3 regions of the Hydrogenophaga sp. ANAO-22 genome follow, and region 3 is predicted to be linked to each of the others. Evidence: predicted binding sites of a transcription regulator. Region 3 holds the regulator's gene; each other region holds the start of a gene.
What was found. The regulator LexA, encoded in region 3, represses DNA repair genes until DNA is damaged. The targets are predictions, from matches to a motif close to ACTGTATNNNNATACAGT.
Positions count from the first base shown of each region.

Region 1: a site for LexA is predicted at 7,550-7,567, ahead of recA (recombinase RecA). Genes of this name have one in related genera too.
Region 2: a site for LexA is predicted at 4,337-4,354, ahead of ABSY19_RS04725 (DNA topoisomerase IV subunit B). Genes of this name have one in related genera too.

Region 1 is NZ_CP159956.1:3,156,764-3,167,034, reverse strand. Features, by position in the region: gene ABSY19_RS15280 (CHASE2 domain-containing serine/threonine-protein kinase) at 1-861, opposite strand, end outside; gene sucD (succinate--CoA ligase subunit alpha) at 1,090-1,983, opposite strand; gene sucC (ADP-forming succinate--CoA ligase subunit beta) at 1,999-3,159, opposite strand; gene argC (N-acetyl-gamma-glutamyl-phosphate reductase) at 3,331-4,242, shown strand; gene ABSY19_RS15260 (MFS transporter) at 4,344-5,903, shown strand; gene recX (recombination regulator RecX) at 5,913-6,374, opposite strand; gene recA (recombinase RecA) at 6,392-7,513, opposite strand; gene ABSY19_RS15245 (MarR family winged helix-turn-helix transcriptional regulator) at 7,648-8,166, shown strand; gene ABSY19_RS15240 (response regulator) at 8,267-8,941, shown strand; gene ABSY19_RS15235 (sensor histidine kinase N-terminal domain-containing protein) at 9,057-10,271, shown strand, end outside.
Region 2 is NZ_CP159956.1:1,007,692-1,017,962, reverse strand. Features, by position in the region: gene ABSY19_RS04755 (hypothetical protein) at 1-91, shown strand, start outside; gene bamC (outer membrane protein assembly factor BamC) at 179-1,294, opposite strand; gene dapA (4-hydroxy-tetrahydrodipicolinate synthase) at 1,323-2,222, opposite strand; gene ABSY19_RS04740 (class I SAM-dependent methyltransferase) at 2,298-2,852, opposite strand; gene ABSY19_RS04735 (hypothetical protein) at 2,852-2,980, opposite strand; gene ABSY19_RS04730 (MFS transporter) at 2,977-4,218, opposite strand; gene ABSY19_RS04725 (DNA topoisomerase IV subunit B) at 4,379-6,349, shown strand; gene parC (DNA topoisomerase IV subunit A) at 6,468-8,816, shown strand; gene ABSY19_RS04715 (DNA glycosylase AlkZ-like family protein) at 8,824-9,930, shown strand; gene ABSY19_RS04710 (hypothetical protein) at 9,952-10,131, shown strand; gene ABSY19_RS04705 (RidA family protein) at 10,236-10,271, opposite strand, start outside.
Region 3 is NZ_CP159956.1:5,685,655-5,695,925, reverse strand. Features, by position in the region: gene ABSY19_RS27745 (biopolymer transporter ExbD) at 1-16, shown strand, start outside; gene lpxK (tetraacyldisaccharide 4'-kinase) at 36-1,106, shown strand; gene ABSY19_RS27735 (Trm112 family protein) at 1,142-1,348, shown strand; gene kdsB (3-deoxy-manno-octulosonate cytidylyltransferase) at 1,345-2,130, shown strand; gene adk (adenylate kinase) at 2,287-2,943, shown strand; gene ABSY19_RS27720 (DUF6152 family protein) at 3,005-3,484, opposite strand; gene ABSY19_RS27715 (hypothetical protein) at 3,501-3,920, opposite strand; gene ABSY19_RS27710 (asparaginase) at 3,925-4,887, opposite strand; gene lexA (transcriptional repressor LexA) at 5,027-5,704, shown strand; gene ABSY19_RS27700 (hypothetical protein) at 5,846-6,211, shown strand; gene ABSY19_RS27695 (D-2-hydroxyacid dehydrogenase family protein) at 6,328-7,335, shown strand; gene ABSY19_RS27690 (FimV family protein) at 7,406-9,529, opposite strand; gene ABSY19_RS27685 (3-hydroxyacyl-CoA dehydrogenase) at 9,606-10,271, shown strand, end outside.

The sequences.
Region 1 (10,271 bases), 2.5 Mb from region 3:
CGGGCCCAGCTGCACGCCCTCGCCCGGCCACAGGCGGATGTCCTCCATGCCCAGGTTCAGGCTGTGCGCCGCGACGCTCAGCGCCATGGACGGCACCGCGTAACCATCGAAGTCCACCAGCAGCGCTTCCCGGCGCACCGCGCCGTCGGCATCCTGAATCTGGTTGAGGTGGCCCACCGCCCGGGCGGCCTCCCCCACGGCGGGCAGGGGCTGTTGCGTGCGTTGCGCCGGCAGGCCGAAGGCGCTGTCGTCGGCCAGCGCGCTGCGCTGGGCGAAGGCGGGCAAAGGCGCGTCGGGCCGGCCCAGCGGTTCACCCAGGGTGAACACCGAAGGCACGATCACGTTGCCCGCGCGCGCCATGCTGGCGACCAGCCGGGCGTCGGTATCCAGCCGTTGCTCGGCCTCGCCAATGAATCCCAGCAGGCGCTGGCGCGACACGGCGCCCAGATCGGGCAGCGTTGTGGCGCCGGGTGCCGTGCCGTCGAGTTGGCCGCGCAAGGCCCGCAGCTGGGCCAGGCCCCGGTCGGTCTGCGGTTCGAAGAAGAAGGCGGTGTGGGCGACGGTCTTGGCCTTGGCCGCGCTGAGCTGGTCGATCAGCTCCGCATGCACCTCGCGTGACCAGGGCCACCGCCCGATGTTGGCGATGCTCTGGTCGTCGATCGCGATGATGGCGATGCGCTCACTGGGCTGGCGGCTGCTGGCCGCGCTGGCGACGTCGTAGAAGCGGCGTTCCAGACCGTCAAACAGGTCGGTCGAAGCGTGCAGCGCGAAAACGGCGAGCACCACGCCGAGGCCCAGGAAGGCGTCGGATCGCCAGATCCGGCCTCGGCCTTGCAGGGGTTTCGTCTTGCGGGTGGACACGTCGCGCATTCTCCGGGTGGGTTCGCCTGAAGGTCGCCGCGAACTGCCCAAAGGTCAGAGACAAGCGCACCGTCGGTGCCGGCAAATCGCTGGCATCCTGGATGTTGCATTTTGTTGCAATCAGGTTCGGCCGAGCAAGCGCCTTTGTGGATTCGGCACCTCAATTTCCGTGCGGACATAAAAAAAGGCAACGCAAGCGTTGCCCTTTTCACACCCGCAGGGGGTGACTCAGAGCTGGGCCTTGAGCAGCTTGCCCAGTTCCGAAGGGTTGCGCGTGATGATGAAGCCGGACTCTTCCATGACGGCAAGCTTGGCATCGGCCGTGTCGGCGCCGCCGGAGATCAGCGCGCCCGCGTGGCCCATGCGCTTGCCGGGAGGCGCGGTCACGCCCGCGATGAAGCCCACCACCGGCTTCTTCATGTTGGCCTTGCACCAGCGGGCCGCGTCGGCCTCGTCCGGGCCGCCGATCTCACCGATCATGATCACGGCGTCGGTGTCGGGATCGTCGTTGAAGGCCTTCATCACGTCGATGTGCTTGAGGCCGTTGATGGGGTCGCCACCAATGCCCACGGCGGTCGACTGGCCCAGGCCCACTTCCGTCAGCATGGCCACGGCTTCGTAGGTCAGCGTGCCGGAACGGCTCACCACGCCGATGCGGCCCTTGCGGTGGATGTGGCCGGGCATGATGCCGATCTTGATCTCGTCGGGCGTGATCAGGCCGGGGCAGTTGGGGCCCAGCAGCAGGGTCTTCTTGCCGCCGGCGGCTTCCTTGGCCTTCATCTTGTTGCGCACCTCGAGCATGTCGCGCACCGGGATGCCTTCGGTGATGCAGATGGCCATGTCCAGGTCGGCTTCCACGGCCTCCCAGATGGCGGCGGCGGCGCCCGCGGGCGGCACGTAGATCACCGACACGGTGGCGCCGGTCTGCGTCGCGGCTTCCTTGACGGAGGCGTAGATCGGGATGTTGAAGATCGACTCGCCGGCCTTCTTCGGGTTCACGCCGGCCACGAAGGCGTTCTTGCCGTTCGCGTATTCCTGGCACTTCTCGGTGTGGAACTGGCCCGTCTTGCCCGTGATGCCCTGGGTGATGACCTTGGTGTCTTTGTTGATGTAGATGGACATGATGTTTCTCCGGGCTTACTTGACGGCAGCAACGATCTTGGTCGCCGCTTCGGCCATGGTGTCTGCGGCGATGATGGGCAGGCCGGATTCGGCCAGCAGCTTCTTGCCCAGCTCTTCGTTGGTGCCCTTCATGCGCACCACCAGCGGCACGGACAGGTTCACGGCCTTGCAGGCGGTGATCACGCCGGTGGCGATGGTGTCGCACTTCATGATGCCGCCGAAGATGTTGACCAGGATGCCCTTGACGTTGGGGTTCTTGAGCATGATCTTGAAGGCTTCCGTCACCTTCTCCGCGGTGGCGCCACCGCCCACGTCCAGGAAGTTGGCGGGCTCGCCACCGAACAGCTTGATGGTGTCCATGGTGGCCATGGCCAGGCCGGCGCCGTTGACCAGGCAGCCGATGTTGCCGTCCAGGCTGATGTAGGCCAGGTCGAACTTGGAGGCTTCCACTTCGGCCGGGTCTTCTTCGTCCAGGTCGCGGTAGGCCACGATCTCAGGGTGGCGGAACAGGGCGTTCGCGTCGAAGTTGAACTTGGCGTCCAGCGCCATCAGGTTGCCCTTGGAGTCGCAGTTCAGCGGGTTGATTTCCACCAGCGACGCGTCCGTGTCCATGTAGCACTTGTAGATCTTGGAGAAGATGTCCACGGCCTGGTCGACGGAGGCGCCGGTCAGGCCGATGGCCGCGGCGACCTTCTTGCTCTGCTCGGCGGTGATGCCGGTCAGGGGATCGATCATCTCGGTGATGATCTTTTCGGGCGTGGCGTGCGCCACTTCCTCGATGTCCATGCCGCCTTCGCTCGAAGCGATCAGGGCCACCTTCTGCGTCGCGCGGTCGGTCACCAGCGAGACGTACAGTTCGTTCTTGATGTCGGCGCCGTCTTCGATGTAGAGGCGGCGAACCTTCTGGCCTTCGGGGCCGGTCTGGTGCGTCTTGAGCTGCATGCCCAGGATTTCGCCGGCCAGGCGCTTGACGTCGTCCACCGACTTGGCCACCTTCACGCCACCGCCCTTGCCACGGCCACCGGCGTGGATCTGGGCCTTGACCACCCAGATCGGGCCGCCGAGCTTTTGAGCGGCTTCCACCGCCTCTTGCACCGTAAATGCCGCAATGCCGCGGGGCACGGGCACACCAAACTGGCGCAAGATTTCCTTGCCTTGGTATTCATGGATCTTCATGAGGTGTCTCTCAGGAACAGGTAAAAGAGTGACGGCCGAACCGGGGTGGCCGCTGGGTGGGCACTGAAAACAGCAACCCGGGACTGTATCATGGTGCAACGCACCAAAAGCGCGCATTCGACGCGCGGGTTTGGTAATCCCCCTGAATCCAACTGACAAGGCAGAGCGGCCATGGCCAAGGTTTTCATCGACGGCGAAGCAGGCACCACCGGGTTGCAGATTCGCGAGCGCCTGCAAGGCATGCCGCAGATCGAACTCGTGAGCATCGCACCCGAGCGCCGCAAGGACCCGGTCGCCAAGCGCGAGCTGATGGCGCAGGTCGATCTGGTCATCCTCTGCCTGCACGACGACGCGGCGCGCGAGTCGGTCGCCATGATCGACGCCCTGCCCGGCCAGCAGCCCAAGGTCATCGACGCCTCTACCGCCCACCGCACCGCACCCGGCTGGGTGTTCGGCTTCCCCGAACTCGCGCCGGGCCAGCGCGACGCGGTGGTCAACGCCCGCCGCGTGGCCAACCCGGGCTGCTATGCCAGCGGCGCCATCGCCCTGCTGCGCCCGCTGGTCGACGCCGGCCTGCTGCCCGCCGACTACCCGGTCTGCCTGCCGGCCGTCAGCGGCTACTCGGGCGGAGGCCGCACCATGATCGAGGCCTACGAAAAAGGCGAAGCCCCGGCCTATGAGCTGTACGCCCTGGGCCTCAAGCACAAGCACATCCCGGAAATCCTGGCCTACACCGGCCTCACGCGCCGGCCCATCTTCGTGCCATCCGTCGGCAACTTCGCACAGGGCATGTTGGTGCAGTTGCCCCTGCACCTGGACACCCTGCCCGGCCAGCCCACGCTGGCCGACCTGCACGCGGCCTACGCGAAGCACTACGCGGGCAGTGAATGGGTGAGCGTGCAACCGGCGACCGAAGACGGCAAGCTCGACGCCCTGGCCTTGAACGACACCAACCAGCTCGAAATCCGCGTGTTCGGCAACGCCGAGGCGAAGCAGGCGGTGGTGGTGGCCCGGCTGGACAACCTGGGCAAGGGCGCCAGCGGCGCCGCGGTGCAGAACCTGAAGCTGATGCTCGGCCTGTAAGGCTGGGCGGCGGGTTGTCGAAACGCCCGGCCCTGGTTCGTCGTACCCCAGGATGGCGCCGGATCTCGGCGTGATCCACCGCCGAACCTTGAGGAAACCCCATGCCTGCCACTCCGCCAGCCATCGAGATCGCTCCACCCCGGGCCACGCGCCGCGAATGGGTGGCGCTGGGCGTGATCGCCCTGCCCTGCCTGGTCTATGCCATGGACCTCACCGTGCTCAACCTCGCGCTGCCCGCCATCAGCGCCGACCTGCGTCCTTCGTCCGCGCAACTGCTCTGGATCATCGACATCTACGGCTTCATGGTCGCCGGCCTGCTGATCACCATGGGCACGCTGGGCGACAAGATCGGGCGGCGCCGGCTGCTGATGATCGGGGCGGCGGCGTTCGCGGCCGCCTCGGTGGCGGCGGCCCTGTCCACCACCGCGCAGGCCCTCATCGCCACGCGCGCGCTGCTCGGCGTCGCCGGCGCCACGCTGGCGCCGTCCACGCTCTCGCTCATCTCCAACATGTTCCGCGATGAGCGCGAGCGCCGCATCGCCATCGGCATCTGGATCTCGAGCTACTCGGTGGGTGGCGCGATCGGCCCGCTGGTGGGAGGCGTGATCCTGCAGTACTTCGCCTGGCCCGCGATCTTCTGGGCCGCGGTGCCGGTGATGTTGCTGCTGTTGGCGGTGGGCCCCTTCCTGCTGCCCGAGTACCGCGACCCCGAGGCGGGCCGGCTCGACCTGGGCAGCGTGGCGCTCTCGCTCACCGCCGTGCTCGGCGGCGTGTTCGCGCTCAAGCAGGCGGCCGAAGGCCATGTGGACGCGCCGACCTGGGTGGCCGCGGCGCTCGGCCTCGCGGCGGGCGTGGCCTTCGTGCGGCGCCAGCGCCGCATCGCCTACCCGCTGCTCGACCTGCGGCTGTTCGGCCAGCCCCGCTTCGCGGCCGCCATCTGCACCTACGCCCTCACCTCGTTCGCGATGTTCGGCGTCTACATCTTCATCTCGCAGCACCTGCAGCTCGTGCTGGGCCTCTCACCCCTGGTGGCGGGCGTGTGCACCGTGCCCTGGGCCCTGTCGTTCGTGGTCGGTTCGATGCTGACACCGGCCATCGCGCAACGTTATTCGGCGCCCCGCACCATGGTGACGGGGCTGGCGGTGGCTGCGGTCGGCTTCGCGGGCGTGGCGCTGGTCGATGGCCCCCATGGCCTGCTCGCGCTGGTCGCGGGCATGACGCTCATGGGCATCGGCATGGCGCCGGTGTTCACGCTGGGCAACGACATCGTCATCAGCTCGGCGCCGCCCGAGCGCGCGGGCGCGGCATCGGCCCTGTCGGAAACCAGCGCGGAGCTGTCCGGCGCTCTGGGCATCGCGGTGTTCGGCAGCATGGCCACGGGCCTGTACCGCGCCGGCATGGCGGGCCAGTTGCCGGCGGGCCTGCCCCAGGAGGCCGTGGCCGAAGCCTCGACCCTGGGCGGCGCGCTGCGGGTCGCCGAAAGCCTGCCCGCGCCGCTGGCCGAGGCCCTGGGGCTGGCCGCGCGCACCGCCTTTGTCGATGGGCTGCAGGCCGCCGCGGTGCTGGGCACGGGCATCATGGTGGCCAGCGGCCTGCTGGCCTGGCGCATGCTGCGCCCGCCCCGGGCGCCGGGCGGCGCCTCGGCCACCCAGCCACGCTGACGCGCGCGTTCAGTCCTCGCTGTCGTCGGCAGGCGCGCCCTTCACCACGCGCCGCACCACCTCGGCGCCAAAGCCGCGCGTGAGCAGGAAACGCATCTGCTTGCCGCGCTCGGCGGCGTCGGCCGGCGGTCCGGCGAAGCGCTTGCGCCAGACCTCGCGCGCGCGCGCTTCTTCCGAACCTTGCAGGCCCGCCACCGCCTCGGCCACCGCCTGCGGGTCCAGCCCCTTGGCCTGCAGCTCCTGGCGCACGCGCGACGCGCCCAGGCGGGCCGAGCGCCGGTGCAGCACCGACTCCAGCACGCGCTGCTCGTTGATGAAGCCTTTGGCCTCCAGCTCGTCCAGCGCTTTCGCCAGCTCGCCGGGCTCGGTTTCGTGCACGCTCAGCTTGCGCTGCAACTCGGCGCGTGAATGTTCGCGCCCGGCGAGCAGGCGCAGCGCACGGCCTTTGAGGGAAATCTGGTCGAAGGCCATGCGCGCAAGGGCGGGGATCAGGCCGCCGACGTGGCGTCAACGTCCTTGGCCTTGGCCGCCTTCTCGGCCTTTTCGGCCTTGCCGCCCTTGGCGGGCGCCGGCGCTTCGTCCACCGGCAGCAGCGGCACGCCCAGTTCGGTGCGCACCTTGTTCTCGATCTCCACGCGCAGTTCGATGTTCTCGCGCAGGAATTCGCGCGCATTGTCGCGGCCCTGGCCGATCTTCTCGCCGTTGTAGGCGTACCAGGCGCCCGACTTCTCGATCACGCGGTGCACCACGCCCAGATCGAGGATCTCGCCCTCGCGGCTGATGCCTTCGCCGAACAGGATGTCGAACTCGGCCGTCTTGAAGGGTGGCGAGACCTTGTTCTTGACCACCTTGACCTTGGTCTCGTTGCCGATCGCTTCCTCGCCCTTCTTGATCGTGCCGGTGCGGCGGATGTCCAGGCGCACCGAGGCGTAGAACTTCAGCGCGTTGCCGCCGGTGGTGGTTTCGGGGCTGCCGAACATCACACCGATCTTCATGCGGATCTGGTTGATGAAGATGACCATGCAGTTGGTCTTCTTGATGTGCGCCGTGAGTTTGCGCAGCGCCTGGCTCATCAGACGGGCCTGCAGGCCGGGCAGCGAATCGCCCATTTCGCCTTCGAGTTCGGCCTTGGGCGTGAGCGCGGCCACCGAGTCGACCACGATCAGATCGACCGCGCCGGAACGCACCAGGCTGTCGACGATCTCGAGCGCCTGCTCGCCGGTGTCGGGTTGGGAAATGAGCAGGTCCTGCAGGTTCACACCGAGCTTCTGCGCGTACTGGATGTCCAGCGCGTGCTCGGCATCGACGAAGGCGCACTGGCCGCCGAGCTTCTGCATTTCGGCAATGACCTGCAGGGTCAGCGTGGTCTTGCCCGAGGATTCCGGGCCGTAGATCTCGACCACGCGGCCCTTGGGCAGGCCGCCGACGCCCAGGGCGATGTCCAGGCCCAGCGAGCCGGTGGAGACGACCTGGATGTCCTCGATCACCTCGCCCTCGCCCAGCCGCATGATGGTGCCCTTGCCGAACTGCTTTTCGATCTGGGCCAGCGCGGCCTGCAAGGCCTTGGCTTTTTCGCTGTTGAGGGGGTTGTTCTTGACGGCTGCGTCCATGAGGGGCTCCTGAGCGGGTGGTAGAGGTTCGCAAAGCCTGTAAATGTGTACAGGCTGGATGCTTGAGCAGGAGTTTACAGGCAGGTTGAATTCGAACAAGGTGTTATTTGGTCAGTTTGCCTTACCATCAGCGAATGCCCGACACCTCCCCTGTTTTGCCCGATGACCGCTGGCGCGGCGGCCACCTGGGGCGCCTGATGGGCCTGGCACTGCGCCGCTTCGACGAGCGCGTGCTCAGCCTGATGGCGCACGACGCCAACGTGCCGCTGGCGCTCTCGCACCTGGCCGCGAGGGCGCAGGTGGGCGCCGCGCACATCCACATCACGCGCCACCTGGGCCTGCACGGCTCGCGCCTGACCGAGCTGGCGCACCAGGCGGGCATGAGCAAGCAGGCCATGGGCGACCTGGTGACGCAGTGCGAGGCCTGGGGCCTGGTGCGGCGCGAGCCGGACGCGCGCGATGCGCGGGCACGGCGCATCGTGTTCACCGACACCGGCCTGCTGTGGCTGGAGGCGTTCCGCCAGGCCGTGGCCCAGGCCGAGGCGGAATTCCGCGCCCAGGTGGGCGACGCGGTGGCCACCGTGGTGGCGCTCGGCCTGGAGGCCTATGGCTCGGAATCGCCCGGCGCGCGGGCGGCCGTGCCACCCCGCTGAACACCGTGCCGCAGGGGCCTGCGCGGCCTAAAATGGTTCGCCCGATGCCGGGCATTCCCCGATGAAGCGCTGCCCCGGCAGCCACCCAGGAGACCTTCCCATGCGCATCCTGATTGCCGAAGACGACCACGTGCTGGCGGACGGCCTGCTGCGCAGCCTGCGCGCCGCCGGCGCGGCGGTGGACCACGTCACCAGCGGCACCGAGGCCGACGCCGCCCTGCTGACCAACAACGAGTTCGACCTGCTGATCCTGGACCTGGGCCTGCCCCGGCTGCACGGCCTGGAGGTGCTCAAGCGCCTGCGTTCGCGCGGCTCCACGCTGCCGGTGCTCATCCTCACCGCGGCCGACAGCATCGAGGAGCGCGTCAAGGGCCTGGACTACGGCGCCGACGACTACATGGCCAAGCCGTTCTCGCTGCAGGAACTCGAAGCCCGCGTGCGCGCGCTCACCCGGCGCGGCATGGGCGGCTCCACCAACACCATCCGCCACGGCCCGCTCGAATACGACCAGGCCGGCCGCGTGGCCACCATCGACGGCAAGATGGTCGAGCTCTCGGCGCGTGAACTCGGCCTGCTGGAGGTGCTGCTGCAGCGCGCCGGGCGCCTGGTGAGCAAGGACCAGCTGGTCGAGCGCCTGTGCGAGTGGGGCGAAGAGGTGAGCAACAACGCCATCGAGGTCTACATCCACCGCCTGCGCAAGAAGATCGAGAAGGGCCCGATCCGCATCGCCACCGTGCGCGGTCTGGGCTACTGCCTTGAAAAAATCGCCGGCTGAAACCGAGGCTTTGATCGAGGCCGCACCGCCGCCGGTGGCGGGCCGCCCCATCCCGAAGTCGTTCGGCCTGTTCCAGCGCGAACAGCGCAGTCTGTTCGGCGAGATCCTGGACTGGATGCTCACGCCGCTGCTGCTGCTGTGGCCGCTGTCGCTGGCCCTGACCTGGTTCGTGGCCCAAGGCATCGCGAGCAAACCGTTCGACCGCGCGCTGGAGTTCAACCTGCAGGCGCTCACGCAGTTCGTGGCGAACCAGAACGGGCAGATCAGCTTCAACCTCAACGCGCAGGCGCGCGACCTGCTGCGCGCCGACGACAGCGACCTCGTCTACTACCAGGTGATCGACCCGCGCGGCAAGCTCGTCAGCGGTGAGCTGGACTTTCCCCGCCCGCGCGAGGACGAGACGCCCGAGGCCGGCCGCGTGCTGCTGCGCGACGATGTGGTGCGCGGCGATGAGGTGCGGGTGGCCTACACCTGGCTCGAGCGCAACGACGCCCAGCACCTGGTGCTGATGCAGGTGGCCGAGACACGCGGCAAGCGCTCCACGCTGGCGGCGGAAATCATCAAGGGCGTGATGGTGCCGCAGTTCGTCATCCTGCCGCTGGCCGTGCTGCTGGTGTGGCTGGCGCTGGTGCGTGGCATCCGCCCGCTCAACGAGCTGGAGCAGCGCATCCGCGCGCGCAAGCCCGACGACCTGAGCCCGATCGAGGAGTCGGCCATTCCGCAGGAGGTCGCGCCGCTGGTGTCGTCGATCAACGACCTGCTCACGCGCCTGAAGGCCTCGCTCACCACGCAGCGGCGCTTCCTGGCCGACGCGGCGCACCAGCTCAAGACGCCGCTGGCCGGCCTGCGCATGCAGGCCGAACTGGCCCAGCGCGAGAGCAACGCGGAGGAAATCCACAGCTCGCTCAAGCAGATCGCGCGCTCCAGCTCACGCGCCACGCACACCGTGAACCAGCTGCTCGCGCTGGCGCGCGCCGAGACCACCGGCCGCACCCTGCCCAGCGCGCGCGTGGACCTGGCGCGCCTGGTGCGCGGTGTGGTGCAGGACTCGGTGCCGCGCGCGCTGGAACACGGCATCGACCTGGGCTGCGAAGGCCCCGAGGAGGTGCCGGAAGACTGTCTGATGGACGGCAACCCCATCCTGCTGCAGGAGATGGTGCGCAACCTGGTGGACAACGCGATCAACTACAGCGGGCGCGGCGGCGTGGTCACCGCGCGCGTGCTGATCGATCCGTTCAGCGGCGTGCAGATCCTGCAGGTGGAGGACAACGGCCCGGGCATTCCCGAGAGCGAACGCGAGTTCGTGCTGCAGCCGTTCTACCGCGCGCTG
Region 2 (10,271 bases), 1.2 Mb from region 3:
GGCCGCAGGCGCTGCCACCGCGGACGCCGCCAAGGAAGTGGCCGACAAGGCCAAGGAAGCCGCCGCCGATGCCAAGGCCGCTGTGAAGTGACCCAGCCCTGAGGGGCAGGCCCGCGCTGCGGGCCGGTCAAAGAAAAAGCCGCCCTCGGGCGGCTTTTTTTCTTGGTGCGTGGCGTTCTTACTTGAGGTCTTCGGCCAGCAGTTTGGCAATGCGCTGCGCGGACGCCGAGCTGTCCGGCCGACCCTGGCTGTCGAGCACCGCGACGGTGGTCTGGTTCTCGACGCTCTTGACCGACACGCGGAAGCGCTCGGTCGAGGCCTCGGTCTTCGAAGCGCCGAACATCTTGGCGAAGAAACCTGGCTCCTTGGCGTTGACCACAGGTTCGACATAGCGCACGAAGTAGAGGCCCTGGCTGCGGTCGCGGTCTTCCACGGTGAAGCCCGTGCGATCGAGCGACAGGCCGACACGGCGCCACGCGCGGTCGAAGTTGTCGTCGAACTGCACCACGGGCGCGTTGTTCACCATGGCGACACGCGCCGCGGCCTGCACCGGCGCGCTGGCGGTCACGGCCCGAGATTGCGCCTCGCTCACGCCGAGCTTGACCATCAGGCGGCGCAGGAACTCGGTTTCCAGTTCCACGTCGGCCGGGCGCGGCTGCCACACGGTCTGGTCTTTTTCCTTGGTGGAATAGACCTCCACCATGCCGCGGTGGCTGATGTAGATCTCGGTGCCGCCGTTGGCGGTGCGTTCGAAGCGGGTGCGGAAACGGTCGCGTTCGCCGGTGGAGTAGAGGTTCTCGAACACCTTGCCGATGGTTGAGCGGATGAAGTCCTGCGGCAGCTTGGCGCGGTTCTCGGCCCAATCGGTTTCCATGATGCCCAGGCCTTCCTGGTCGATGTCGAGCAGGAAACCGTTTTCCTGCCAGAAATCGCGCACCGGGCTCCAGAGCTTGTCGGCCGGGCGGCTCACCACGAGCCAGCGCTGGTTGCCCGCGCGCTCGATGCGCACGTCGCCCACGCTCACGGCGGCGGTGCTGGCGGCCGTGGCCTGCGCGGGTTGGGCGGTTTCATAGCCGCTGGCAGTGACCACCGAGCCGGGCACGTTGTAGCGCGAATCCCGGGTGAGCTGGCTCAGGTCGGGCGGCACGTCCAGGGTGCTGCCGCGCTTGGCGCTCTTGTAGTCGATCTTGTCTTCCTGCAGCATCGAGCAGCCCGAGACCACGAGGGCGGCGGCGGCCAGGAGGCCCAGGCGGGTCAGGATGCGCGGGGTCGAGGACAGGGTTCGGTTGGACATGAATGGGGCTCGGTAGGAACGAAAGGGGTCAGGAAATGAGGCCGGCCTGCTTCAGCGCGCCTTCGACCACGGGCGCCAGGGAGCGCGTCATGGGGGTCATCGGCAGGCGCATGGCTTCGTTGCACAGGCCCATGCGGGCCATGGCCCACTTGAGCGGGATCGGGTTGGCTTCCACGAACAGGTTCTTGTGCACCGGCATGAGCTGGAGCTGGATCGCCATGGCGCGCTTGACGTCGCCCGCGATCGCGGCCACGCACAACTCGTGCATCAGGCGCGGGGCGATGTTGGCGGTGACGCTGATGTTGCCCTGGCCACCACACAGCATGAGGGCCACGGCGGTCGGGTCGTCGCCCGAGTAGATCGAGAAACCCTTGGGCACGTCGCGGATCAGCCACTGCGCGCGCTCGATGTTGCCGGTGGCTTCCTTGATGCCGACGATGCCGGGCACCTGCGCCAGGCGCAGCACGGTGTCGTGCGCCATGTCGGCCACGGTGCGGCCGGGCACGTTGTAGAGCACGGTGGGCAGGTCGCCCACGGCTTCGGCGATCGCCTTGAAATGCTGGTACTGGCCCTCTTGCGTGGGCTTGTTGTAGTAGGGCACGACCTGCAGCTGGCAGTCGGCGCCCACGCTCTGGGCGAAGCGCGCGAGCTCGATGGCCTCGGCGGTGGAGTTGGCGCCGCAGCCGGCCATGATGGGCACGCGCTTGGCGCCGTGCGTCTTGGCCTGCTCGACCGAGACGCGGATGATCTCGCAGTGTTCCTCGACGTTGACCGTGGGCGATTCGCCCGTGGTGCCGACCACGCCGATGCAGTCCGTGCCCTCGGTGATGTGCCAGTCGATCAGTTTGCGCAGCGTGGGGTAGTCGACGCTGCCGTCTTCATGCATGGGCGTGACCAGGGCCACGATGCTGCCGGTGATGGGGTTCATAGGCTAAAGGCTCAAATGGAGGCGTCCACCCTGCATCGCCCCGGTGGGGCGGGCAGCGCGCGCGAATCTTGCATTCTACCCAGTGGCATCCAGCGGATACCTGGGGGGCGGCACGGGGGTCCCGGGCCGTTTTCGCACCGCCGCCAGGCGCTGGACAAAGCGCTCGGGGCGGTCGCAGAAACCATCTTCATAGGCCACCACGTGCAGACCCTGGCTGGCCTGCAAAAGTTCGCCCGGTTGCAGCAGAAAGTCGGGCCGCGAGGGCTTGCCCACGCTCTCGTTGCCGGCCGCGAAGGTCTCGTACAGCAGCAGGCCGCCTTCGGCCACGCTGTCCACGATGCGGGGCAGCAGGGCGCGCCAGAGGTAGTTGGTGACGACCACCGCGTCGAAACGCTCGCCGTCGAACGGCCAGGGCCCGTTCTCGATGTCGGCCAGCACGGCGCGGCCCAGGGGCTGCACGGCGGCGATGGCCTCGGGCGAGCGGTCCACGCCGGTGACGGGGTGGCCCCGCTGGGCGAACCAGCGCAGGTGGCGACCCTGGCCGCAGGCCACGTCGAGCACCGAACCGCCGGTGGGCACCAGGTGCGACCAGCGCCGCACCCACGCCGAAGGCGCCTCGGAGCCATGCATCAGAAGCAGCTCCAGATCTGGTCGGCCAGGTTCACAAGGAACTCGGGCCGGTGGTAGAGCGCGAACGTCGCCAGCAGGGCCGCGCCAGCCGCGGCCCAGGCCAGGGCGCGCACGGCCACAGGCTTCACGCCGCGGCTCCCACGCGCTGCGGGGCGCGCGCGATCGGGCCTTCGCGCACCGGCAGGTTCACCAGCCCGGCGAACACGCCCAGCGCGATCGCGAGGTACCAGACGATGTCGTAGCTGCCGGTCCTGTCGTACAGCACGCCGCCCAGCCACACGCCCAGGAAGCTGCCGATCTGATGGCTGAAGAAGATGAAGCCGCCCAGCATGGACATGTGGGCCACACCGAAGATCTGCGCCACCACCGCGTTGGTGGGCGGAATGGTGGAGAGCCAGAGCAGGCCCATGACGGCGGAGAACACGTAGACGCTCATGGGCGAGAGCGGCGCGATCAGGAACACGGCGATCACCGCGGCGCGCGCGAAGTAGATGAAGGCCAGGATGTGGCGCTTGGCCAGGCGCTGGCCCAGCGCGCCAGCGGCATAGGTGCCGATCACGTTGAACAGGCCGATCAGCGCCAGCGCGTAGCTCGCCACCTGGGGCGACAGGCCGTGGTCCTTGAGGTAGCTGGGCATGTGCACGCCGATGAACACCACCTGGAAACCGCAGACGAAATAGCCGGCCATCAGCAGCTGGAAGCTGCGGTAGCGGAAGGCCTCGCGCAAGGCCTGGCCAATGGTCTGTTCGCGGTGCACCGGTGCGCCGCCCGCGAAGCCCGGTTCGCGCAGGCCCAGGGCCAGCGGCATCACCAGCAGCACGGCGCCCGCGAGGAACAGCAGGGCCTGTTGCCAGCCGAAGCTGCTGATCAGCCAGCCTTCCACCGGCACCATCAGGAACTGGCCGAACGACCCGGCCGCGGCGGCCACGCCCATGGCCCAGGAGCGCTTCTCGGCCGGAATCTGCCGGCCGATCACGCCGTAGATCACCGCGTACGTGGTGCCGGCCTGGGCCGCGCCGATCAGCACGCCGGTGGTGAGCGCGAAACCCAGAGAGGAGGTGCTCAGCGCCATCCCGGCCAGACCCAGGGCATAGGCCACCGCACCGCCGATCAGCACGCGGAAGGCGCCGAAACGGTCGGCGGCCATGCCGGCGAAGATGCCGAAGATCCCCCAGGACAGGTTCTGGATCGCCAGGGCGAACGAGAACGTCTCGCGGGACCAGCCCTGCGCCTGGGTGATGGGCTGCAGCCACAGGCCGAAGCCGTGGCGGATGCCCATGGACAGGGTGACGATCAGGGCGCCGCAGGCCAGCACCTGCAGGGCAGAGAGGCGGGGCGGGGTCGGGAGGGTGGGGGTCGAGGGCATTCGGGAACTGTAGCGAAGATGGATGGGCCTTGCCTGTCACGGGCATGCCGCGAAGGCTTGATATTTTCCCGCGCCACTGATGAATCGCGCGCATCGCTGGTCGGCCTGAAGCCGAAAGTCTGTATTTGCATACAGTCTTCGGGGCATACAATCCGCCCCCATGGCGACCCAAACACCCAACGAATACTCCGAAGGCTCGATCCGCGTCCTCAAGGGGCTGGAACCGGTCAAGCAGCGGCCGGGCATGTACACCCGCACCGACAACCCGCTGCACATCATCCAGGAAGTGCTGGATAACGCGGCCGACGAGGCCCTGGCCGGGCACGGCAAGAAGATCAAGGTCACGCTGCACGCCGATCATTCGGTCAGCGTGGAAGACGACGGCCGGGGCATCCCGTTCGGCCTGCACCCCGAAGAAAAGGCCCCGGTGGTCGAACTCGTGTTCACCCGCCTGCACGCGGGCGGCAAGTTCGACAAGGGCAAGGGCGGCGCCTACAGCTTCTCCGGCGGCCTGCACGGCGTGGGCGTGAGCGTGACCAACGCGCTCTCCACCCGGCTGGAAGTGACCAGTTTCCGCGAGGGCCAGGTGGCCAAACTGGCGTTCTCCGCTGGCGACGTGATCGAACCGCTGGTGATCTCGCCCAAGGGCGCAGACGACCGCAAGCAGGGCACCACGGTGCGCGCCTGGCCCGACGCCAAGTACTTCGAAGCCGCCACCCTGCCCATGGCCGAGCTCACCCACCTGCTGCGCAGCAAGGCGGTGCTGATGCCGGGCGTGAGCGTGACGCTGGTGAACGAAAAGACCAAGGACACCCAGACCTGGCTCTACAAGGGCGGCCTGCGCGACTACCTGCAGCAGACGCTCACCGGCGAGCCGGTCATTCCCCTGTTCGAAGGCGAAGGTTTTGCCGACAGCGGGCACGACAGCTTCGCCGAAGGCGAGGGCGCGGCCTGGTGCGTGGCCTTCACCGAAGACGGCCAGCCGGTGCGCGAGAGCTACGTGAACCTGATCCCCACCAGCGCCGGCGGCACGCACGAAAGCGGCCTGCGCGACGGCCTGTTCCAGGCGGTCAAGGGCTTCATCGAACTGCACGCGCTGCTGCCCAAGGGCGTGAAGCTGCTGCCCGAAGACGTGTTCGCGCGCGCCAGCTATGTGCTCTCGGCCAAGGTGCTCGACCCCCAGTTCCAGGGCCAGATCAAGGAGCGCCTGAACTCGCGCGACGCCGTGCGCCTGGTCGGCAGCTTCGTGCGCCCCGCGCTCGAACTCTGGCTCAACCAGCACGTGGACTACGGCAAGAAGCTCGCCGAGCTGGCCATCAAGGCCGCGCAGTCGCGGCAGAAGGCCGGCCAGAAGGTCGAAAAACGCAAGGGTTCGGGCGTGGCCGTGCTGCCCGGCAAGCTCACCGACTGCGAGAGCAAGGACCTCGCGCACAACGAGGTGTTCCTGGTCGAGGGCGACTCGGCCGGCGGCAGCGCCAAGATGGGCCGCGACAAGGAAAGTCAGGCCGTGCTGCCGCTGCGCGGCAAGGTGCTCAACACCTGGGAGGTCGAGCGCGACCGCCTGTTCGCCAACACCGAAATCCACGACATCGCGGTCGCCATCGGCGTGGACCCGCACGGCCCGAACGACACGCCCGACCTCAGCGGCCTGCGCTACGGCAAGGTCTGCATCCTGTCCGACGCCGACGTCGACGGCTCGCACATCCAGGTGCTGCTGCTCACGCTGTTCTTCCGCCACTTCCCCAAACTCATCGAGGCCGGCCACGTGTACGTGGCGCGCCCGCCGCTGTTCCGCGTGGACATCCCCGCGCGCGGCAAGAAGCCGGCGGCCAAGCAGTACGCGCTGGACGAAGGCGAGCTGCACGCCATCCTCGACAAGACCGCCAAGGACGGCGTGGCGCCCGAGAAGTGCCAGATCAGCCGCTTCAAAGGCCTGGGCGAAATGAGCGCCGAGCAGCTGTGGGACACCACCCTCAACCCCGATACGCGCCGCCTCATGCCGGTCGTGCTCGGCGCGATCGACTTCGCCGGCACCGAAGCGCTCATCACCAAGCTCATGGGCAAGGGCGAAGCCGCCTCGCGCCGCGAGCTGATGGAGTTGCATGGCGACTCGGTCGAAATCGATATCTAGTTGAACTCCCCCCGCGCCGCTTCGCGTCACCCATCAGGGGCGACACTGGCAGACCGGCAGAGCCGGATCTGCGGTGTCCTTGACCGAATCGCCGCCTTGAACGAAGAACTGATTTGCCATGACTGAAACTCCTGAACTGCCGCTGTCCGCGCCGGACGACGACGGCATGAACCTCGCGAACTACGCGCAGCGCGCCTACCTCGAATACGCGCTTTCGGTCGTGAAAGGCCGCGCCCTGCCCGACGTGTGCGACGGCCAGAAACCGGTGCAGCGCCGCATTCTCTACAGCATGGACCGCATGGGGCTGGGCTTCAGCGGGCCCAACCGCAACACGGCCGCGCGCCCGGTGAAAAGCGCGCGCGTGGTCGGCGACGTGCTGGGCCGCTTCCACCCGCACGGCGACCAGGCCGCCTACGACGCGCTGGTGCGCATGGCGCAGGACTTCGCGCAGCGCTATCCGCTGATCGACGGCCAGGGCAACTTCGGCTCGCGCGACGGCGACGGTGCCGCGGCCATGCGTTACACCGAAGCGCGCCTGGCGAAGATCACCACCCTGCTGCTCGACGAGATCGACGAGGGCACGGTGGACTTCGTGCCCAACTACGACGGCTCCACCGTCGAGCCCAAGCAGCTGCCCGCGCGCCTGCCGTTCAACCTGCTCAACGGCGCCAGCGGCATCGCCGTGGGCCTGGCCACCGAGATCCCCAGCCACAACCTGCGCGAGGTGGCCGACGCCTGCGTGGCGCTGGTGAAGAACCCCAAGCTGGCCGACGACGAGCTGTTCGCGCTGCTGCCCGGGCCTGACTACCCCGGTGGCGGCCAGATCATCAGCCCGGCCGGCGACATCGCCGATGCCTACCGCACCGGCCGCGGCAGCCTCAAGGTGCGCGCGCGCTGGAAGATCGAAGACCTCGCGCGCGGTCAGTGGCAGCTCGTGGTGACCGAGCTGCCGCCGGGCGTGAGCACGCAGCGCGTGCTCGAAGAGATCGAGGAGCTCACCAACCCCAAGGTGAAGGCCGGCAAGAAGGCGCTGACGCAGGAACAGACGCAGCTCAAGGCCAGCATCCTCATGGTGCTCGACGGCGTGCGCGACGAGTCGAGCAAGGACGCGCCCGTGCGCCTGCTGTTCGAGCCCAAGAGCAGCCGCATCGAGCAGCAGGAACTCATCACCGCGCTGCTGGCCCACACCAGCCTGGAAACCTCGGCGCCGATCAACCTCACCATGGTCGGGCTCGACGGCCGGCCGACGCAGAAGTCGCTGCGGCAGATGCTCACCGAGTGGATCGAATTCCGCCAGGGCACCATCACCCGGCGCTCGCAGCACCGCCTCACCAAGGTGCTGGACCGCATCCACATCCTCGAAGGTCGGCAGCTGGTGCTGCTCAACATCGACGAGGTGATCCGCATCATCCGCCACAGCGACGAGCCCAAGGCCGCGCTGATCGAGCGCTTCAAGCTCAGCGACCGCCAGGCCGAGGACATCCTGGAAATCCGGCTGCGCCAGCTGGCGCGGCTCGAAGCCATCAAGATCGAGCAGGAACTCAAGGAGCTGCGCGAAGAGCAGGGCAAGCTCGAAGACATTCTGGGCAACCCCGGCAGCCTCAAGCGCCTGATGATCAAGGAGATCGAGGCCGACGCCAAGACCTTCGCCGACGAGCGCCGCACGCTGATCCAGGCCGAGAAGAAGGCCGTGGCCGAGATCAAGGTGGTGGACGAGCCGGTGACGGTGGTGATCTCCAGCAAGGGCTGGGTGCGAGCGCGCACCGGCCACGGCCACGAGGCCGGCAGCTTCGCGTTCAAGGCCGGCGACGGCCTGTACGGCACCTTCGAGTGCCGCACGGTGGACACGCTCATCACCTTCGGCAGCAACGGGCGCGTGTACTCGGTGCCCGTGGCCAGCCTGCCGGGCGCGCGCGGCGACGGCCAGCCCATCACCACGCTGATCGAACTCGAAAGCGGCACGCAACCGCTGCACTACTTCGCCGGCCCGGCCAATGCGGCGCTGCTGCTCAGCAGCAGTGGCGGCTATGGTTTCCTGGCCACGGTGGAGAACATGGTGTCGCGCCAGCGCGGCGGCAAGACCTTCCTCAACCTCGGCGAAGGCGAAACGCCGTGCGCGCCGTCGCACGCGGCTTTCGCCTCCGGCGGCGTGCCGCTGGTGCCGGCCACGCACGTGTGCTGCGCCTCCACCGGCGGGCGCATCCTCACCTTCGAGATCGGCGAACTCAAGCTGATGGAGAAGGGCGGTCGCGGCCTGATGCTGATCGACCTCGAAGCCAAGGACACCCTGGCCGGCGCCGCCGCCTACACCCGCAGCGTGAAGATCGAAGGCATCGGGCGCGGCGGCAAGGAGCGCGAGGAAACGCTGGAGATCCGCAGCCTCAACAACGCGCGCGCCGCGCGGGCCCGCAAGGGCAAGGCGGCCGACCTGGGCTTCAAGCCCAGCCGCATCACGCGGGTGGAGTAAAGCGGCCATGGCGCGCTCGCCCACCCTGGCCGAGCTGCGCCGCTATGCGATCGCGCGCAGCCTGTTCAAACCCCTGACGCTGCCGGCCGCCATCCGCCGGCTCGGGTTCGTGCAGGCCGATCCCATGCGCGCGCCGGCGCGCGCGCAGGACCTCATCCTCTACCAGCGGGTGCGCGACTACCGCGCCGGCGACCTGGAGCGCCGCTACGAGCGGCTGGGCGTGGAGGAGGACGCGTTCGTCAACTACGGCTTCGTGCCGCGCGAGATGCTGGCGCTGCTGCACCCGCGCACGCCGCGCCGGCCCTGGGACGCGGCCACCACGGACCGCGCGCGCGAGCTGCTGGCCTTCGTGCAGGAGCGTGGCGTGGTCCACCCGCGCGAGGTGGGCGAGGCCTTCGTGCACCATGGCCGCGTGGCCGGCTACTGGGGCGGTGAACTCAATGCCAGCACCCGGCTGCTCGACGACATGCACCACCACGGCTGGTTGCGCGTGCGCCGCCGCGAATCGGGCACGCGGGTGTACGAGGCGATGCGGCACACCGAGCAGGACGACAGCCCCGCGGCGCGTCTGGCGCGGGCCCAGGCCTTGGTCGATGTCATCGTGGCGCTGTACGCACCCATTCCGGCACCCAGCCTCGGCTACCTGGTCACCTTGCTGCGCTACGGCGCCAATCACCTGTCGGCCGAGGCACGCACCGTGGTGAAGACCGCGCGCGAACGCTATGGCCATGCCGTGATCGACGGCACCACCTGGTTCTGGCCGGCCGATGAAAACCCCGCTTCGCGCCGCCACCAGCCCGATGAAGGGGTGCGGCTGCTTGCGCCGTTCGACCCTGTGGTGTGGGACCGGCGGCGCTTCGAGATGCTGTGGGACTGGGCGTACCGCTTCGAAGCCTATGTGCCAGCGCCCAAGCGCACCATGGGCCACTACGCCCTGCCGGTGCTGTGGGGCGAACGCATGGTGGGCTGGGCCAACCTGCGCCTGGAGCGCGGGCAGCTTCGGCACGAACTGGGTTTTGCCGAGGCGCGCCCCCGCGATGCCGTTTTCCGGCGCGCGCTGGACGAGGAACTGGAACGGTTCGAGCGCTTCCTGGCGCCCGCCGGATCTGAATGAAATGACGCAGGTGAGCTGACGATGGACAACAGCGAATGGACGGGAATCGTGATCGCCGCGGTGATGGCGGCGCTGGCCTTTGGCGTCGCGCGCTTCGCCACGCGGTATTTTGCGAAGCGCCGTGCCGGCCAGGCCGAGGCGGTCCCGCAAACTGCCCAGAGCCGCCAGGTGCGGCGCGCCAACGAACGCAAGAAGAAGTAACCGGGCTGGAGTGGGGGAGCCCGTCCAGAGACACCCAGGGTCCGGCTCTGCCGGCCCAAGGTGTCGCCCCCCTTCACGGGGGAGCGCCGAAGGCGCGCGGGGGGTCACTTCAACTCTGCGATCAGCTCGATTTCCACGCA
Region 3 (10,271 bases):
CCGCGGCAAACCCTGACGCGCCACGGGTGCCCGCCATGAGCCAGGCCCAGGGGCAGACGCGGGAAGCCGCCTGGCTGCGGCGCGCCCAGCAACGCGGCCCGCTGTCCTGCCTGCTCTGGCCCGTCTCCCTGCTGTACCGCTCGCTCGTGGCCCTGCGCCGCGGGCTGTATGCCCGTGGGCTGCTGAAGGTTCACCAGATCGATGTGCCGGTCGTCGTGGTCGGCAACGTGGTGGTCGGCGGTGCGGGCAAGACACCCTGCACCATCGCGCTGGTCAAGCACCTTCAGGTGCAGGGCTGGCATCCCGGTGTGGTCTCGCGGGGTCATGGCCGGCACGCCACCGGCGTGACCCATGTGCACGCCGACACGCCAGCCAGCGAAGCCGGGGACGAGCCCCTCTTGATCCACCAGCGCACTGGCGTCCCCGTCTGCGTGGCGGCTCGCCGGGTCGATGCCGCGCGCGCGCTGCGCGCCACCCACCCCGACGTGGATGTGCTGGTGTGCGACGACGGGCTGCAGCACCTCGCGTTGGCGAGGCAACTGGCCATCGCGGTGTTTGACGACCGCGGCGTGGGCAACGGTTGGCTGCTGCCCGCCGGCCTGCTGCGCGAACCCTGGCCGCCCGCGCGCCACGCGCCGTTCAGGCCCGACCTTCTCCTGCGGCAAGGCCGCGCCGGTGCACCGGCCGCCACGGGTGTGGCGGCGCCGGACATGTCCGCGTTCGGGGCGGTGCGGCAACTGGCCGCCCATGCCGTCGGCCCCCGGGGCCAGCGCATCGAACTGTCGCGATTGAAGGGCGCGCCGCTGACCGCGGTTGCCGGCATCGCCCGGCCCGAGGTGTTCTTTGACATGCTGCGGGAGGCCGGCCTCGCCCCCACGCAGCAGGTGGCCCTGCCGGATCACGCCGACCCGGCGGCCTACGCCGAGCTGGTGCACGGCGCGCGGCACCCCTTGGTCTGCACCGAGAAGGACGCGACCAAACTCTTTGCCCTTTTGCCGGCAGACGGCTCCGCGCAAGCCTGGGCCGTCCCGCTCGAACTCACGCCCGACCCGGCGTTTTTCGAGGCGGTCGACGCCCATCTGGCCGCCTGGCGCCCCGCGCCTTGAAACCCGGATCCAGCCGGCGCGACTATCATTCCGCCATGGACACCAAACTGCTCGAACTGCTGGTCTGCCCGGTCACCAAGGGCCCTCTGATCTTTGACCGCGACAAGCAGGAACTGCTCTCGCGCAGCGCGCGACTGGCCTACCCGGTGCGCGACGGCATTCCCATCCTGCTCGAACACGAGGCCCGCACGATCAGCGAAGAGGAAGCGGCGCGCCCATCGGCCCCCGCCCCGCTCGCATGAGCCTGCCCACCGCGGCGGCCGACTTCACCGTCCTCATTCCCGCCCGGCTGGCCTCCACTCGCCTGCCCGACAAACCCCTGGCCGACATCGCCGGCGTGCCCATGGTGGTGCGCGTGGCGCAGCGCGCGATGCAGAGCGGCGCCTCGCGCTGCGTGGTGGCGGCCGACGATCCGCGCATCGTCGACGCCTGCGCCGCCCACGGCGTGCAAGCCCTGCTCACGCGAACCGACCACCCCTCCGGCAGCGACCGCCTAGCCGAAGCCTGCGCCCTGCTCGGCTTGGCGGATGAGGCGTTGGTGGTCAATGTGCAAGGCGACGAACCACTGATCGAGCCGACGCTGATCGACGCCGTGGCGGCCGAACTGCGGCGCCGCGACGATTGCGTAATGAGCACCGCCGCCCACCCCCTCGACAGCACGACCGACTTCCTCAATCCCAATGTGGTGAAGGTGGTGCTCGACCGCATGGGCACCGCGCTGTACTTCAGCCGCGCACCCATCGCCTGGTGGCGCGATGGCATGGCACCCGGCCAACCCATGAGCACGCTGCCGACCCCTGCGCCACTGCGCCACGTCGGCATCTACGCCTATCGCGCCGGCTTCCTGCGGCAGTTTCCCCAGCTGGAGCCTTCGTCGCTGGAAGCCATCGAGTCGCTGGAGCAATTGCGCGTGCTCTGGCACGGCTACCGCATCGCGGTGCACATGACGGCCCATGCACCGGGCCCCGGCGTGGACACGCCGCAAGATCTTCAACGGGTGCGCGAGCTGCTCGCCAAGGCCTGAATTACGGGCCTTGCGGCGGGCGGCGGAGCCCTTTTCCTGTCAGCCAGAGCGAAGGGTGCCCGTGCTATCCTCGACCGGTCGCCCCGGCTCCCACGCCCTGGGGCCGCCGCTCGAGACAAGCGGCCACGCCATTGAAACTCTGAAAAAAGGAAAGCGATGAGACTGATTCTGTTGGGCGCCCCGGGTGCCGGCAAAGGAACGCAAGCCACGTTCATTTGCCAAAAATACGGCATCCCCCAGATCTCCACCGGCGACATGCTGCGCGCGGCGGTGAAGGCCGGCACCCCCCTGGGGCTGCAAGCCAAGGCCGTGATGGAATCCGGCGGTCTGGTCAGCGACGACCTCATCATCAACCTGGTCAAGGAACGCATTGCCCAGTCCGACTGCGCCAACGGCTTCCTGTTCGACGGCTTCCCGCGCACCATTCCGCAGGCCGATGCCATGAAGTCCGCCGGCGTGAAGCTGGACTACGTGCTGGAAATCGACGTGCCGTTCGACGCCATCATCGAACGCATGAGCGGCCGCCGTTCGCACCCCGCCTCGGGCCGCACCTACCACGTCAAGTTCAACCCGCCCAAGGTGGAAGGCAAGGACGACGTGACCGGCGAACCGCTGATCCAGCGCGAAGACGACAAGGAAGAGACCGTGAAGAAGCGGCTCGAGGTCTACAGCGCACAGACCCGTCCCCTCGTGGACTACTACAGCAGCTGGGCGCGCTCGGACGCGGCCGCCGCGCCCAAGTACCGCGCCATCAGCGGCATGGGCTCGGTCGAGGACATCACGGCACGCGCCTTCGAGGCGCTGTCGAAGTAAGCCACCCCGGCGTCCCGCAGAACACCCGGCCACGTGCCGGGTGTTCTGCTTTCAGAAGAACTCAAGCCGGGCTGGAGCGCAGGCCGTAGGCCTTGCCCTCCAGAAACACGTACTCGGCGCGCAGGATCGCTTCGCCCTTCTCGTCCTTGAACGTGAAGCCCACGGTGGACAGGGAGGCCCCGGTCTTGACCTCAGGCATCTGCCATTGCCCCAACCGGAACAGCGGCGCCAGTTCGATCTCCCAGCGCCGGTCGCGGCGCGTGGGCAACACGGTCTTGGCCAACAGCGCGGGCCCGTCGATGCCCGCCGTCTGGGCAGGCAAAGGGCGTTGGCCGAGGTCGGTCGGCAGGCGCAGGGCCTCGGGCAACTCCAGCACCAGCTCGGCGTGCGGGTTGCGCCACTTCACCTCGACCACCCGCCCCTCCAGGTAGATCGGCCGGTCCTGGTCGAAGCTGCTCCAGCCATGGTGGGCCAGCGCCCCACCCGCCCAACCCCCCAGGCCCAGCCAGGCGCCGGTCTGAATCACATCACGTCGTTGCATGAAGATCTCCTTCCCATCACACGTAACCGATCCAACGGCCGCAGGTCAGCACCAGCAGCCACAAGGCCGACGACAGCAGCATCAAGAGGCGCGCGGTGCGGTCCTGGCACTGCAGCGATCGGCGGGCGTGAAACCAGCCGGCGTTGCATCCCGCCAGCATGATCAACACCATCTTGGCTGTGAACACGCGATTGGCCAGCAGTTCCCCGGCCTGGGTACCGAACATCAGAAGGCCCGACACGGCGGCCAGCGCGAAACCCACCGCCACCAGGCCCAGGCTCAGTTTCGCTAGAGGCTCCATAGGCAGGCTCTGGCCCCAGCCGAACACCCGCAGTTCCAGCAGCGTCAGGTTGCCGAGCAACAGCGCCACGCCCAGCAGATGGGCCACTTCCAGCATGGGGTACGCCCAGGCGTGGGCACCGAGCGCGGCGAACATCGCGTCATTCCATCAGCAGGTCCAGCGCCAGCGCCAACCGGGCCTTGACCGGCGAGAGCCCGGCCGAGTGCGCGAACGGCAGGCCAGCGTGCGGCACCACCCTTCCGCGCGCACAACGCGTCGCCAGCACCACCCGCACCCCTTGTGCCTGCGCGGCATTCAGCGCATCGGTCAGCGCCTGGTGAACGGTGCCGTTGCCCGTGCCGGCCACCACGATGCCCCGCAAGGGACGGGCAGCGCCTGGCGCCATCAAGGCCCGCACCAGGCTGCCGTCCGCGTCGGCATGGCTGGTCACCAGTTCGACCCGAGGCAGGGCATCGGCCGCCAGGAAGCGGGCCAGCGGGGCTGGATCGTGGGAAGCAACGGAGGCGCCCCGGGATCGGAAACGGCGCACCTCCCCCTCCTCCACACAAGCCAGCGGCCCCGCGTCTCCGGAGTCAAAAGCGTCCAGGCGGTAAGTGTGCACCTTCGCCACCTCCAGCGCGCCGTGCACCTCTCCGGCACACACCACCACCACGCCGGCCTCCCCCTGCCGCACCACGGCCAGCGCGTCGGCAAGATTCTGCGGCCCATCCGGCACCAGCGCGGAAGCCGGGCGCATCGCGCAGGTCAGCACCACGGGCTTGGTGGGTTGGAGCAGGCGCTGCAGCACGAACGCCGTTTCCTCCAGGGTGTCGGTGCCGTGCGTCACGATCACCGCGGACACCTGGCAATCGTCCAGATGCACCTGGAGCCGTGCCGCCAGCGCCTGCCACACCGGCAGGCCCATGTCCTTGCTGTCGATCTGGGCGACTTGTTCCACTGCCAGAGGCATGCCGGCCAAAGCCGGCACGGCCGCCACCAGATCGGCCACGCCGACCTGCCCCGCCACGTAGCCCACATTGTCGCCCGCCTGCGCCGCACGCCCGGCGATGGTGCCGCCCGTGCCCAGGATCACGAGCCGCCGGCCCTGATTTGTGTCCACCACTTGCCAATCCTTGAAAACTGGTTAAAAATACAGATACTGGATAAGAAAACAGGTATCAGCCACTTCCCGCGTTGTTCCTGTCTTCCCAGATGGCGTTCCCCTTGGCCACCACGTTCCCGACGAGGTCCTCATGCTCGACATGCCCCATACCGCACCGAAGCTCACCGCCCGGCAGCAACAGATTCTGGAATTGATCCAGACGGCGATCGCACGCACCGGCGCACCGCCCACCCGTGCCGAAATTGCCAGCGAACTCGGGTTCAAGTCGGCCAATGCCGCCGAAGAGCATCTGCAAGCGCTGGCGCGCAAGGGCGTGATCGAACTGGTCAGTGGCACTTCGCGAGGCATCCGCCTGCGCAGCGAAGACCTGCAGTCCATCAACGATTCGCGCGGGCGCCAGCTTACACTGCCGATCCCCAGCCTGGCCCAGCTGGTGCTCCCCCTGATCGGTCGCGTCGCAGCCGGTTCGCCCATCCTGGCGCAGGAGCATGTGGACCAGACCTACCAGGTCGAGCGCAGCCTGTTCCAGCGCACGCCCGACTACCTGCTCAAGGTGCGTGGCATGTCCATGCGCGACATCGGCATCATGGACGGCGACCTGCTCGCCGTGCAGGCCACGAAGGAAGCCAAGAACGGCCAGATCGTGGTGGCCCGCCTGGGTGACGACGTCACCGTCAAACGCTTCATGCGGCGCCAGCACCTGATTGAATTGCACGCGGAAAACCCCGACTACAAGACCATCGTCGTCGAGCCGGGCGAACCCTTCGAAATCGAAGGACTCGCCGTGGGCCTGATCCGCAACAGCTTCCAGCTCTGACCGATCCCGGTCCGTGTCGCCTCAGCAGGTGGCGGGCGTTTGGTCCCGGTGGGTGCACAACCCACCACAAGGACACATCCCTGCGAAGGCGTTTGATTTTGCAATCCTGCCTGTGTTCAACCCCACCCAATGGAGTTTCGCATGGGAAAAATTTTCAACACCAACACGTGGCGCGCCCCTTTGCAGTTGATCGACTGCTGGTTGCCCTCTCCCGCTCTTCGCCGGGCACCGGCCGCCAACGAGCCCGTGGCCACGCGGGCTGTGCAGCGATTTGCGCGTGCCGGGTGGCTCAAGCGCGCCAGCACGGCCCGCACGTCACCTGTCTTGCGGGCCGTGCCACCGGCAGCGGAGCCTGTGCCTCGCGTGCGCGTGCTGCAGCAGACTGGTCCCGCGGCAGCGCACCGGGCCGGTGTCAGGCTGGTGATCTCGGGCCGCATCAACGATGTGTGCGCCGAACTCGATCGACTGGCCGACCAGGAACGCCAGCTGTCCACGCGCGCGGCCTGAACTCGGCCGCCGCCAGCGAGCACACGGCCATCCTCCAGGCTCCCGGCGCGCCGTGCCTGCTTGTAACCAGGGGTCAGCGGCCCGGAAGGCCTGGGAGGTGAAGGCACAATAGGGTCATGAATATTGTGATCCTTGATGACTATCAGGACGCTGTGCGCAAACTGCGGTGTGCCGAGAAACTGGAGCCTTACCCGGCCAAAGTCTTCACCAACACGGTCAAGGGCGTGGGCCAGCTGTCCATCCGATTGCGCGATGCCGATGTGCTGGTCCTGATCCGGGAACGCACCGCCATCACCCGTCAACTGGTTGAAAAACTCCCCCGGCTCAAACTCATCGCCCAGACCGGGCGCGTGGGCGGGCATGTGGACGTCAATGCCTGCACCGAGCGTGGCATCGCGGTGGCCGAGGGCGTGGGTTCACCCGTCTCCACCGCCGAGCTCACCTGGGCCCTGATGCTTGCGGCCATGCGCCGCATCCCGCAATACGTCTCCAACCTCAAGCATGGCGCCTGGCAACAGGCCGGGCTGAAGGCCGCGGCCATGCCGGCCAACTTCGGCGTGGGCATGGTGCTGCGTGGCAAGACGCTGGGCATCTGGAGCTACGGCCGCATCGGGCAGATGGTGGCAGGTTACGGGCGGGCCTTCGGCATGCGCGTGATCGTGTGGGGCAGCGAAGAAAGCTGTGCCCGCGCCGCGTCCGATGGTTTCGATGTGGCCCCCAGCAAGGCAGCCCTGTTTGAAACGGCCGACGTGCTGAGCCTGCACTTGCGGCTGAGCGAGACCAACGCGGGCTGTGTGACACCCGAAGACCTCGCCGCCATGAAGACCTCCGCGCTGCTGGTCAACACCTCCCGCGCCGAGCTCATCCAGCCCGAGGCGCTGATCGCCGCGCTGAACCGGGGTCGCCCGGGCATGGCCGCGATCGACGTGTTCGAATCCGAGCCCATCCTGCAAGGCCATGCCCTGCTGCGGCTCGAAAACTGCATCTGCACGCCCCACATCGGCTATGTCGAGCAGGACAGCTACGAGATGTACTTCTCCTCCGCGTTCGACAACGTGGTCAACTACATCAAGGGCACACCGACCAATATCGTCAATCCAGGCGCGCTGCAGGTTCGACGCTGATGGCTGCGATCGACCTCACCCCAGAAAAAACGCCGGTTGTCACCGGCGTTTTTTCTGGGTCCCAAGGGCGTCAGCGTTTGCCATCCGGCTTCGAGCCTGGCTCGTCGTCGGGCGGCATGAAGTCCAACACCTCGAAATCGATCAGGTTGCTCAGGGGCAGGTCCTGGGCGTCACCCGCCTTGGCGGTCGGCTCCACAGGCGGCGATACCTCTGGCAACAAGGCCTCGAAGGCAGAGAACTCGGAGAGGTCGTTCAGGTTGATGTCCAGGCCCAGGTGGGAGGACGCAGGCACCAGCACACCCAGGTCCATCGGCTGGGTGTTGCGACCGCCAGCAGGCTCTTCAGCGACGGGGGGCTTCTTGCCGGCTGGCGCGCTCGGACGCCGGCCGTCGGCTTTCAGCGGTTGCATGTTCGTGTGCCGGAATTCGCTGTGCTTTGCCGCGGACGGCTCGTCTCGCTTGATCAGCTCCTTGGCCATCGCGTGCAACAGCAACAGCTCCCGGTACGCCTCGAGATCGAACACCTCGACTTCGTCGTCGCTGGCGTCGCGGAAGATCGATTCCTCGATCAGGTCCAGCACCCGGGGCTCCGGCCACAGCGACTGAATGCGGCTGAAGGCCGTTTCGTAGGCTTCAAGGCCTCGGCCACCGTCGGTGTAGCGGTTGAAGGGCGGCGCGCCGGCATTGAAGACGTGGTTGAACTCGTCGCGCAGGGCGTCGTAGTCTTCGCGGCGCCCCAGGCGGTGATAGAGCTTGAACAGATCCAGGTAAGCCAGGGGGCTGGGCTCATGGCTCTCGGCCAGGTGGTTGCGCAGCACCTGGATGGCCTGTTCGTCCTCACCCAGCGACACGAAAAAGTCGGCCTGCTGCTGAATGTCGAACAACTCTTCCGTGGCCACCGAACGGGAGATGCCCAAGGCGCTCGGTGAAAAATCCCGACGGTCGCGCGATGGCAGCGCAACCGCCGATTCCGGCTGTGGATCGCTCTCGCGCGCAGCGGCGCCATCGAGGGCCTGCAAATCGTCCAGCGACGAATCCTGATCCAGGTGGAGGTCGAGTTCCACGCCGCCGGGCGCGGGTGCCGCCACCGTCGGAGCGCCCTGGCGCACGGGTTTGCGAAGCTGTGCCGGCAGGGTTTTGTCTTCAGGCGTCGAGGACCACCACGCACGGGATGCCTCGGACCCGGCCTGCGCTGGACGGCGGCGCGACGCCATCAGCAGCGCCAGAAGCGTCAGCAACAGCAGCGCGCCCAGCAGGTACACCAGCCAGTTGCGGTAGCGCTGGTCACGCGCCTCGTTCAGTTGGGCGTTCAGCTCGCCAATGCTGTTCTGGCTCTGGGCCCGGGCGTTGCGCAGTTGCTCGGCTTCCGCCTCCAGCGCCGCGAGTTTCTGAGCGTCCCGCAGGATGTCTTCCGGCGACGCGCTGAGAGACTTCCAGAGCAGGCCGGCGGCGGCGCGGGCTTCTTCGGAGGTGGCGGGCTCACTCAGCAAGAAGGGCGAGAGCTTGAGCGTCGGATCGCGCTCGATGCCCGCATCCAGATCGATCGGGTCCAGCTGCAGGCGGGGCGCCGCAGGGGGTGCCGGTGGACGGCGCACCACACTGCTCGCACGGGGCGACGCGGTGGCACCCGGTTTCGCGGCGGGCTTGGGCGCAGGCCGTGCCGATGGCGAAGCCACAGGGCCAGCCGCAACGGGCGGCCGAGCGCTGGCGGTGCTGCTCTCAACCGGGCTGCCGCCCGCGACACCGGGACCCGCAGGCGTGGAAGGCGCCTGCGCCACCGCCGGGGGCGTCACGGCCACCGGGTTGTTGGATCGGTCGACCGGCGCCATCGGCTCGTTGAGCGGGTCGGCCAGCAGCACGAAGCGGCGGGTGAACGCGGTGCCGCAGCCGGCGCGCACGTACAAGGTGACGATGGGTTCGTTGATGGGCTGCCGGGTCTGGATGCGCACCGAGGACTCGGCCTCGGCTTTCTGGGGCGTGCTGCGAACCAGACCGGGCGACACTTGCGTATCGCCAAAAAAGACATCCGCATTGAGGCACTGGTTGGTGAGATCCTCACCCGGAGCGAGAAGAACCTGGACCCGGACATCGAGAGGTTGTCCGATGACAGCTGCACCACTGTGCCGCCCCAGCGTGGCCGCCGAACTGCCCAGCGCAGTTAATAGCAAAATACAGCCTGTCCATGTCTGGCGCACGTTGGAAGCCCTTCGTTCTTTCGTTGGATCATTTTGTCATAGCTCCAGGCACCCTCATTCCAAATACAACACACTTATGCAACCCATATTTCTTCATACGGGCATCGTCGGGACCGGTGCCATGGGCCGCGGCATTGCCCAGATGGCGGCCCAGGCCGGCAGCCAGGTCTGGCTCTTCGACGTGCAGGCCGGCGCGGCGGAGGCCGCCCGCGCCGCCCTTCAAGGCACCTGGCAGACGCTGGTGGGCAAGAACCGCATGGAGGCCAGCCAGATGGAAGACTGCCTTGCACGGGTGCATTTGGCCGGCGCGCTGACCGACCTCGCGCCCTGCGATCTGGTGGTGGAAGCCATCGTCGAACGGCTCGACGTCAAGCAACGCCTGTTTGCCGATCTCGAAGCCATCGTCCAACCCGATGCGGTGCTGGCCACCAACACCTCGTCGCTCTCGGTCACCTCGATCGGTGCCGCGCTCAAGCGCCCGGCCCAACTCGCTGGCTACCACTTCTTCAACCCGGTGCCCCTGATGAAGGTGGTCGAGGTCATTGCCGGCCTCAAGACCAGCGCCACGGTCTGCCAGCGCCTGACGGACTACACCCGCCAGTTCGGCCACACGCCGGTCTCGGCACAGGACACGCCGGGCTTCATCGTCAACCACGCCGGCCGCGGCTACGGCACCGAAGCCCTGCGCGTGGTGGGCGAACGCGTGGCCGATTTCGCCACCATCGACCGCATCCTCAAGGAC